Regions from separate parts of the Fusicatenibacter faecihominis genome, predicted to be linked through region 1. Evidence: riboswitches for the same ligand, from Rfam matches in the RefSeq annotation. Region 1 holds a riboswitch; the other holds the start of a gene.
The links. Region 1 has a riboswitch for cyclic di-GMP ahead of LKD71_RS13210 (nitroreductase family protein). Riboswitches for the same ligand answer to the same signal wherever they lie in the genome.

Region 1 (5,058 bases):
GCATAAATCACTATTTTGTTAGCTGAAATATTGAATTTTTAAGGTACGAATCCCATTTTAGGTATGGGAAGTCTTAGATCGTAATATGTGATGATGTAGAGATTGATCGGAGCATATTGAGACATTTTCTGGAAAAATATTTTGACGACCGCGGGGAAGAGGCTCTTGTAGAGGAATATAGTTCAGGAGAATCGCTGACAGCGGATGTGGAAGAAGGATATCTGGGAATGGATCTTCTGTTCCTGGATATTTTTATGAACGGAATTAACGGTATGGAAACGGCAGTGAAACTTCGAGCGCTTTCCTGCACGGCGCCCATCGTTTTTCTGACCATGTCTCCTGATTTTGCAGTCGAAAGTTACGAAGTGGAAGCTTCCGGCTATATCCTCAAGCCCTTTTCTGCATCTCAGTTGGTACGTCTTCTGGAGAAAACACTGAAAACCGGTGACCGGAACCGGGTAGCAGTAAAGACGGGACGGCAGTTCCGTTATCCCTACACCGATGATATCCTCTATATTGACAGCAACCGTCATATCGTCACACTCCATCTCAAAGATGGCAGTGAGATTGTGACGCAGGACAAACTGAATGATATCGAGTCCCGGATCGGAGAGAAGCGTTTTCTGCGGTGTCATCAGAGTTACCTGGTAAATATGGATCAGGTGGCAGACGTGAAAGAAGATTTTATCCTGAAAAATGGAAATATGGTCCCTATCCGGGTGCGTGGAAGAAAAGAGCTGATAGACGCATATAATCGGTATTTTCTCAGTCGAAAAGAGGGAGATTTTGCCGAATAAGTAAGGCGAAACGACGATTGTGCTTAAAATCCTGCCGATTGTGCCAAAGTTGTGCAGGAGCTGATTTTTTCTGATATACTCTTTCTCGAGAGGGAAAGAGAACTTTAAATTCAGCAAACCTGTTGAAAAGCAGTGACGCAAAACCAATGGGTCTAAGGCGTACAGCTATGACAGCCGGTTGCTGTGGGGAAAACCGGGAGTTTTCTCTACATAAGGTTCTGAAAAGCCGCGGCAGGACAACATCCTGTACGCGGTTTTTCTGCGTTTTAAGACTTTACACTGCTGAAAAAGTTACCTATAATAAAAACAAAAAAGGAGGAATTGATCGATGCAGTTAATTGATGGAATCAAGACAAGACGAAGCGTACGGAAATTTGAGGATAAAAAGGTTCCGCATGAAGTGTTGGAACAGATCGTGGAGGCGGCTGCCTTTGCTCCCTCCTGGAAAAATTCCCAGACCGTAAGGTATATCGCCGTGGAGGACGCGGCCCTTAAGGAGCGGATTGCCACAGAAGCTACGATGAATTTTACCCATAATAAAGATATCATCTCCGCCTGCCCGGTGCTGATCGTCGTTGTGACAAAGACCGGTATCTGCGGTTATGAGAAGGACGGTTCCTACACCACCTCCAAAAAGGACAAGTGGGAAATGTTTGACGCGGGCATCGCTTCCCAGACCTTCATGCTGGCGGCCCACGAGTACGGCGTCGGCACTGTAACGCTTGGCATTTTTGACGAGGAGATTCTTGGAAAAATCCTGGAGCTTCCGGAGGGCGATAATGTTTCCGCCCTTCTGGCAGCAGGCTATCCGGAAAGCGCTCCCGCAGCACCGAAGAAAAAGAGCGTGAAAGAGCTTCTTTCCTGGCGCTGATCGCTTTACTTTTAAGACTGTCTGTGTTATCCTTTCCTTTAGTAAATGGCCGCGGAAAGGCGGCAGAAGGGAAAACAAATGGATAAGGAAGAACGGAAAAAGATTCACAAAAAGATCAGCATAATCACGCTGCTTGCCCTGATTGTCGTTATCGCCGTCATGATCGGCGGCACCCTCATGGGCTGGCTTAAAATCTGGGCGTTTCAGCTGATTGCCTGTCTGTACCTTGTGGGCTACTGGGCTGCGACGGATATTCTGGAGCCGAAGCTCACGAAGCTTCTTGAGGGCGTCACGGAGGATCAGAAGAAAGCCTACAAGAAATATGCGGCCATGGATTTTGCCGGATATATGGGAATTCTGGTATTTGTCATCTTCGCAGGCCGGGGCGGCGCCAGCAATGTCGGCATGATTGGCCTCGTGGTTTACGCTTACACGCTGAGTGCGAAGAAGAAATTCCGGCTGGAGTTCCAGCACCCGGAGAAAATTCATAAGAAACAGGCTCCGGTACAGAAAAAAGAAGTTTCCATCCGTGAGAAAGCGGCTATGGTAAAGCCGGTGGATGACGAAGAAGACGAGCAGTAAAAAAGGGAGGGCGGCATATGCCGGCCCTTTCTTTCATATAATCAGACTGACAGACGATGGATGGCAGTGTGCATGAAGGCTGGAAAAGGATATCTGATTTTGCTGACGGCGGTATTTCTCTGTGCGGCCGCTGTCTGGATGAGCAGGGATGCGGTGGAGACTGTATCTGAGAAAAATGAGACGGAGAGTGCTGAGGAACTGGCGCCCCGGGTGGCCATCAGCTTTGACGATGGTCCCCATAAAACCTATACGCCGCTGCTTCTGGACGGCCTGAAGGAGCGGGACGTGAAGGCGACGTTTTTTCTCATCGGGGAAAATATTTCCGGCAAGGAGGAGATCGTCCGGCGCATGGCAGAGGAAGGGCATCTCATCGGAAATCATACCTACAGCCATGTGAAACTTTCTGGTATGGCTCCTGAGGCGGCCTGCGAGGAGATCCGAAAAACCTCCGACCTGATTCAGGAGATCACGGGAAAGCCTGCGGAATACATACGCCCGCCCTTCGGAGAGTGGGATAAGAGCCTCGAGTGCGGGCTGACCCTTTTTCCCGTACTGTGGACTGTGGACACTCTGGACTGGACTACGGAGAATGTCAGCGATGTGGTGCGCCGGGGCACGGAAAAGGTGAAGGATGGGGATGTGATCCTGCTTCACGACTGCTATGCTTCCTCGGTAAAAGCGGCCCTTGAGATTATCGATACTCTGAAAAGCAGAGGCTTTCAGTTTGTGACAGCGGATGAACTGATATTGGAATAGGAAGGAACGTCATGGATTTATTTGAATATGCAAGAAGCAATACGATGAAAAAGGAAGCCCCTCTGGCTTCCAGAATACGCCCGAGGACCCTGGATGAGGTGGTGGGGCAGCAGCATATCATCGGAAAGGACAAGATGCTCTACCGCGCGATCAAGGCGGACAAGCTGGGTTCCATCATTTTTTATGGCCCGCCGGGAACCGGAAAGACTACGCTGGCGAAGGTCATCGCCAACACCACCAGCGCGGAATTTACCCAGATTAACGCCACTTCCGCTGGGAAAAAAGACATGGAGGAGGTCGTGGCCAAAGCCAAGGATACCCTCGGAATGTACCAGAAAAAAACGATTCTTTTCGTGGATGAGATTCACCGCTTCAATAAGGGGCAGCAGGATTATCTTCTTCCCTTTGTGGAGGACGGAACGCTGATTCTGATTGGAGCCACGACGGAGAACCCGTATTTCGAGGTGAACAGCGCTCTGATTTCCCGGTCGGTGATCTTTGAACTCAAGCCTCTGACAAAGGAGGATGTGGGTGTGCTTCTGAACCGGGCCGTCTATGATAAGGAGCGGGGCATGGGTTCCTACGACGCGGTACTGGAGCCGGAGGCGGAGGAGTTCCTGGCAGATATTGCAGGGGGCGATGCGAGAAAAGCCCTCAATGCCATTGAGCTCGCGGTGCTCACGACGGAACGCAGCGCGGATGGAAAAATCCATATCACCCGGGAGGTGGCTTCCGAGTGCATCCAGAAACGGGTGGTGCAGTACGATAAGACCGGGGACAACCACTACGACACGATCTCTGCCTTTATCAAGAGTATGCGGGGTTCCGATCCCGATGCCGCGGTCTATTATCTGGCCCGGATGCTCTATGCCGGGGAGAGTGTGACCTTTATTGCCCGGCGTATCATGATCTGTGCCTCAGAGGATGTGGGAAACGCTGATCCCCAGGCCATTCAGGTGGCAGTGGCGGCAGCTCAGGCCGTGGAGCGGGTGGGCATGCCTGAATCCCAGCTGATTCTGGCTCAGGCCGCCCTCTATGTGGCCACTGCGCCCAAAAGCAATTCTGCCACAAACGCGATCTTTGAAGCTATGGAAGCCGTGAAAAACGGCAAGGCCACAGTTCCGGTCCACTTAAAAGATGCCCACTACCCAGGCGCCGCCAAACTGGGCCACGGCATCGGCTACGAATATGCCCACGACTTCCCCAAACACTTCTCCCGCCAGCGCTACCTCCCCGAAGAACTGGGTGACACCAAATTCTACCGCCCCAGCGGAAACGGGTATGAGAAAGAGATTGAGAAGTATCTGGAGTGGATACATGAATAAAAAAACACCAGGCAGAGCTTTCCAGCTTATGCCTGGCATTTTTTTATTCGGATTTCGGTTCTGTAAGTAGTGTCCCCATGACGTATTCGTAGATTTCCTGGCAGCGTTTGCCCCAGTGGTTGCACATGGCGATGGCCTGCTCTTTGTCGGGAACGCTGATGGTGAGATCCAGGAGATCGCCTTTTTTCTCCTTGACTTCGCAGTGGACGGAATATTCACCTGCGGTATTTTTATAATAGTCAGCGACAATGGCCACTTCGTTTCGGAGGGCCATTTTGTTTTCCTGGATATAGCGGTCGATGTCCTCACGGATGGGGGCGGAGATCTTCTGAGTGAAATAGCCGAGGGTCATATCGCCGTCCTCGGTGAGGTAATACTGGGAAGTATTCCGGATGGTCTCCATACGGATAAGCCCGGCCTCCACCAGCTCCGAGATGGCCTGCTGGAGTGTGAAATATGTGGTGTATTCCTGGTCCAGCACAAATTCAGAAATCTGGGCGTTGGTCAGCGGAAAATCCACTTTTTTCAGCATATATAGAATGATGAGTTTGTATAAGGTTAAAGGTTCTGCCATAGTTCCCTCCTTATGGTTGAAAAAATTTCCCCTGCCAGGAGCCACGCAATTTCAGCTGCCGGTGAATCTCATTGAGGACTGAGCGCTTCCGGCTGCTCCAGAGCGGGGCAATGAGAAGCTCTTTGGGGCCGTCTCCGGTGAGACGGTGAATCG
Region 2 (5,058 bases), on a different contig from region 1:
CGATGATGATTTTGATGATGATTTCGACGACTACTTCGATGACGAAGAGGAGGACAAGAAATCAGAGAAGAAAGACGAGGAAGCTTCCGAGGAGGAATAAGCTTCAGATCAGAGAAAATAAAAAGTGAGACAGATGTCTGTCAGGCAGGCACCTGTCTCTTTTTATGAGAAAGGAAAACAGATGAAAAAAGGTGAAATTTTAGAAGGTGTTGTAAAGGAGCTCCGTTTCCCGAACAAGGGAATCCTGGAGATCGAGGGCGCGCCTGTAGTGGTGAAAAATGCGGTTCCGGGCCAGAAAATCCGTTTTTCTGTGACAAAAGCCCGTTCCGGCAGAGGCGAGGGCCGACTTCTGGAAGTGCTGGAAAAGGCTCCGGGAGAGATTGAAGCGCCTTGTCCTCATTTTGAAAACTGCGGGGGCTGTACCTATCAGAATCTGCCCTACGAGCAGCAGCTTGCGATGAAAAGTTCCGTGGTGGAGAAACTTCTCCGGGAGGTATGTCCGGACCTGAATTTCGAGGGGATCAAGGGAAGCCCCAGGGAAAAAGAGTACCGGAATAAGATGGAGTTCTCCTTCGGCGATGCCTACAAGGACGGTCCGCTGGCCTTAGGTATGCATAAGAGAGGAAGCTTCTATGATATCGTGACCGTGGATCAGTGTCAGATCGTGGAAGAAGATTTCCGGAAAATTCTCTCTGCTGTGCTGGATTTTGCTGCTGAGACCGGCTTCCCTTATTATCACAAGCTCCGTCATACAGGCTTCTGGCGTCATCTTCTCGTGCGGAAAGGCCTGAAAACCGGCGAGGTTCTGGTGGCTGTGGTGACAAGCTCCCAGAACAGCGCGGATATGAACGCTTTGGCAGAGCGTCTGAAGGCTCTTTCTCTGGACGGCGAGCTGGTGGGAGTTCTCCATATTATTAATGACAGCCTGGCAGACGTGGTACAGTGCGACGAGAGCCGGACGCTTTTTGGCCGAGATTTTCTCTATGAGGAACTGCTGGGCCTTAAGTTCAAGATTTCTCCGTTTTCGTTTTTCCAGACCAACTCTTTTGGCGCGGAGGTGCTTTATGAGACGGCCAGAGACTATGTGGGTGAGACGAAGGATAAGGTAATTTACGATCTTTACAGTGGCACCGGTACGATTGCCCAGATCCTGGCCCCGGTTGCCCAAAAAGTCGTGGGTGTCGAGATCGTGGAGGAGGCCGTGGAGGCAGCCAAAGTGAACGCAGGCCTCAACCATCTGGACAACTGTGATTTCCATGCAGGCGATGTGCTGAAAGTCATCGACGAGCTCTCTGAGATGCCGGATCTTATCGTCTTGGATCCGCCGCGAGACGGTATCAACCCCAAGGCTCTGGAAAAGATCATCCGCTTCGGCGTGGACCGCATGGTCTACATTTCCTGCAAACCCACCAGCCTGGCAAGGGATCTGGTGACGCTCCAGAGCAGTGGCTACAGAGTAGAGAAATGTTGCTGCATCGATCTTTTCCCGTCAACCTATCATTGTGAGACGGTGTGCCTCTTGAGCAAACAAAAACCAGATACCAAGGTAAAAATAGGCATTGATATGGATGATTATTACCGTATCAGGGAGAATGCTGAAAGCAAATAAATCTTTACAAAACTGAATAATACATTGAATTAAAGCAGGATAGAAGCTGTTGATGCGTTAGGAGATAACGTGTCAGCGGCTTTTTCTTGTTAGGGCATGCCCTGTTTCCCATTGAGAAGTTTTTCTTGTGTACAGTAGAGCATTAGAGTATAATAAAATCAGTTTTTTGCATAAGTTTAAAAGCTTAAGAAGGATGATCGGCAAAACAGATGAAAGTCTGCGACGCAAAGCTACAGGGCCTGTAAAATGGCAGCCAGTTGCATGAAATGACGTGCACTGTCTGTTTGACAGTGTTTTTTTACGGTGTTATTTCATAAATCTAACCATAATGTTTTTGTTGGGAAAGAGAGAAAAAATATGAAAATCAAAAAAGTACAAAGTATATGTCTTGTCTTGGCATGTGGAGCAGCAACAGGACTTATAGGGTGTGGGAAAACAGATGAAACGTCAAAGAAACACGAAGCAATTACTTTTATGGCTCCTTATCTGGATGTGGACAGCTTCATAAAAGAGGTGCATAAAACCTATCCGGAGGTTGAACTTGAAGTAGTCCCGTACAGCGGAGCAAATACAACAACCTGTCTGCAGAATATGTTAGAGGCAGATGATCTTCCGGACATCTGCACACAGACTTTTTATAAACCAGATGTGGTGGATGTCAGTGATAAGATGATTGATCTCTCCGGATACGATTTTACAGATAATTATGTGGAATCACGTCTGAAAGATGTATCCGATGATGGTGCACTTTATATGCTTCCATCTTTGTACAACTGTTATGGAATCACTTATAATAAAACACTGCTTGAGAAAAATGGCTGGAAGCTGCCAACATCTTTTACAGAACTTGAAGAACTTGCAGACAAAGCAAAAGAAGCAGGAGTTACGTTATGTATGGCACAGATACAGTACCCTGGTTCAGCCTTTCAGTATATATGTAATATTGCGGATGCGGGATTCCTTAGTACCATGTCTGGAAAGCAGTGGCAGAAAGATTACCTGTCAGGAAAGGCAAATGTAAGCGATACACCAGGCATGATGGAAAGTATGGAATATATCCAAAAGTGGAAAGACCTTGGGATGCTTGACTGCAGCAACAGTGATCCGGCAGATGATGGCAAAACAAGAGAAGATTTTATAAAGGGAAACTCACTGTTTCTATTGGGACCACAGAATGGCATTATGGACGCAGAAGATACAACGGACAAATTTGGTCTGATGCCATACCTGTCTGAAGACGGAAGCAGGAATGTATTTATTTTAAATTAGTTGATTGTCTTGAAAAATGCTTGATTTACGGGCATATTCGCAGGTTTGCAAATTGATTTTACTACTCATTTACTACTTTTAACGGATTGAGCCTTGATATGCAAAAAGCACCTGCGGGCTGCCGGATAGACCGCTACACCACCTTACGCGGCACGTCGAAAAGAAAAAATAAAATAACACCACCTATAAGGCGGCGTTTCTCACTCCTACACTGGAGAACAGGAACGCTGCTTTTTTATGCCCTCATGTTACGCAGTAAGGGCAAATGAAGCCTTGATTTATGCGGCTCTTAGAGCGCGGAAATGAGAAATGCAAGGGTTGATACCTTTTCCCTCAAAACCGCGTTTCTACTGCGTAACAAATCCAACCAAAGGAGTGATGAAGCTATGGCAGTTTTCCGCGTGGAAAAGAACAAAGGTTATACGGTTATGAGCAACCACCATTTACGCAACAAGGAACTTTCCCTAAAGGCAAAGGGCTTGTTGTCGCAAATGCTCTCACTTCCCGAAGATTGGGACTACACCCTTGCAGGGCTGTCCCTTATCAACCGGGAAAGTATCGACGCTATCCGCACCGCTGTATGGGAGCTTGAAAAAGCCGGATATATCACAAGGCGGCAGGGACGCGACGAGAAAGGCAAAATGACCGCTATCGAGTACACCATTTACGAACAGCCACAGCCCCTAGCATTGGATTGTCCGGTATTGGAAAATCCAACAGCGGATAAGCCGATATTGGAAAATCCGACACCGGATAACCCGACGTCGGAAAATCCAACGCAATTAAATAAAGAACTATTAAAAACTAACTTACCCAAAAAAGAAAAATTAAATACAGATGTATCAAGTACCCATTCCATTCCTTTCCATTCCCTAAATCCCTCTCCCTTAGAGGACGCGGCACAGCCGCCGGAACGGAAGCGAAAGGAAGCGACAGACGCATACAGCGTGTATGAGGAAATCATCAAGGACAATATTGAGTACGACTATCTGATACAGGACAGATACCTTGACCGGGACAGGATAGAGGAAATCCTTGCCCTTATTCTTGAAACCGTCTGCACCAAACGAAAAACAATCCGTATCGCCGGGGACGACTACCCGGCAGAGCTTGTAAAAGCAAGGTTTATGAAACTGAACAGCGAACATATCCGCTTTGTACTTGACTGTATGCAGGAAAACACCACCAAAATCCGCAACATCAAGCAGTACATGAAAGCTGCCCTTTTCAATGCCCCGTCTACGATTGGCAGCTATTACACGTCCCTTGTATCTCACGATATGGCAGATGGTACTTTTTATGGGAAACCGAAAAAATCCGGCATACCCGATTACACCTGCAACGAGGGCGAAAGCCTGTAAACCAACCCAAAGGAGGATTTGATTATGACACAGAAAACAGGAGCTTTGATTTTTGATGAAACCGCTGACCGCTACGACATTCGCTTTGACGTAAACGACTACTACGGGGGCTTACATTGCGGCGACTGCATGGAGGTCTTTGTGCGGGGCAAATGGAAGCCTACCCGTATGGAGTACGGGGACAACTGGTATCTTGTGGGTATTCGGGCGGCAGACCTTTCCGGGCTGCGGGTACGGATTTAACAGGGCGGCGTGAAAACGGACGCTCTTTTTTCATGCCCGCCCCGCTTCCCGGCGGCGGGCATACCACCATAGAACATGAAAGGAGGACACCCATTGCAGGAGGAAACCAACGAAAAGACCATAGCCCTTTACATCAAAACCGGGAAACTGACGGCACAGCAGCTCCAAAAGGCTATGAAAGCCCTGCTTGCACAGATGAAAAAGCAGCATGACAGACAGAAAATCCCGCATGGCAAACAGACCCTAAAGCAGCTTATGAAGCAGAACGCGGGCGTTTCCAACATTGAAATCACAAAGGACAATATCAAAGCCTTTGAGAGTACGGCGAAAAAGTACGGGATTGACTTTGCCCTAAAGAAAGACAGCACCGAAATCCCGCCCCGCTATCTTGTTTTCTTCAAGGGACGGGACGCGGACGCACTGACCGCAGCTTTCAAGGAGTTTTCCGCAAAGAAGCTGACGCAGGAACAAAAGCCCTCTATCCGAAAGCTGATTGTTTCCCTCAAAGAAAAGGCGGCGGCTTTGAACGCACAGCGGGACAAAGTAAAAAACAAAGACAGGGGGATTGCAAGATGA

Region 2: it holds a riboswitch for cyclic di-GMP, as region 1 does, so the genes downstream of both, LKD71_RS16295 (ABC transporter substrate-binding protein) here and LKD71_RS13210 (nitroreductase family protein) in region 1, are expected to answer to the same signal.

The regions. Positions count from the first base shown of each region.
Region 1 covers NZ_JAJEPR010000027.1:1-5,058, forward strand. Annotated here, with positions in the region: gene LKD71_RS18385 (LytR/AlgR family response regulator transcription factor) at 84-797, shown strand; cyclic di-GMP riboswitch class I at 900-983, shown strand; gene LKD71_RS13210 (nitroreductase family protein) at 1,126-1,668, shown strand; gene LKD71_RS13215 (hypothetical protein) at 1,747-2,250, shown strand; gene LKD71_RS13220 (polysaccharide deacetylase family protein) at 2,323-3,006, shown strand; gene LKD71_RS13225 (replication-associated recombination protein A) at 3,018-4,331, shown strand; gene LKD71_RS13230 (DUF4364 family protein) at 4,375-4,905, opposite strand; gene LKD71_RS13235 (TIGR01212 family radical SAM protein) at 4,916-5,058, opposite strand, start outside.
Region 2 covers NZ_JAJEPR010000048.1:5,320-10,377, reverse strand. Annotated here, with positions in the region: gene LKD71_RS16305 (hypothetical protein) at 1-100, shown strand, start outside; gene rlmD (23S rRNA (uracil(1939)-C(5))-methyltransferase RlmD) at 182-1,609, shown strand; cyclic di-GMP riboswitch class I at 1,799-1,874, shown strand; gene LKD71_RS16295 (ABC transporter substrate-binding protein) at 1,967-2,878, shown strand; gene LKD71_RS16290 (DUF6017 domain-containing protein) at 3,265-4,239, shown strand; gene LKD71_RS16285 (DUF5348 domain-containing protein) at 4,264-4,482, shown strand; gene LKD71_RS16280 (PcfB family protein) at 4,576-5,058, shown strand; gene LKD71_RS16275 (VirD4-like conjugal transfer protein, CD1115 family) at 5,055-5,058, shown strand, end outside.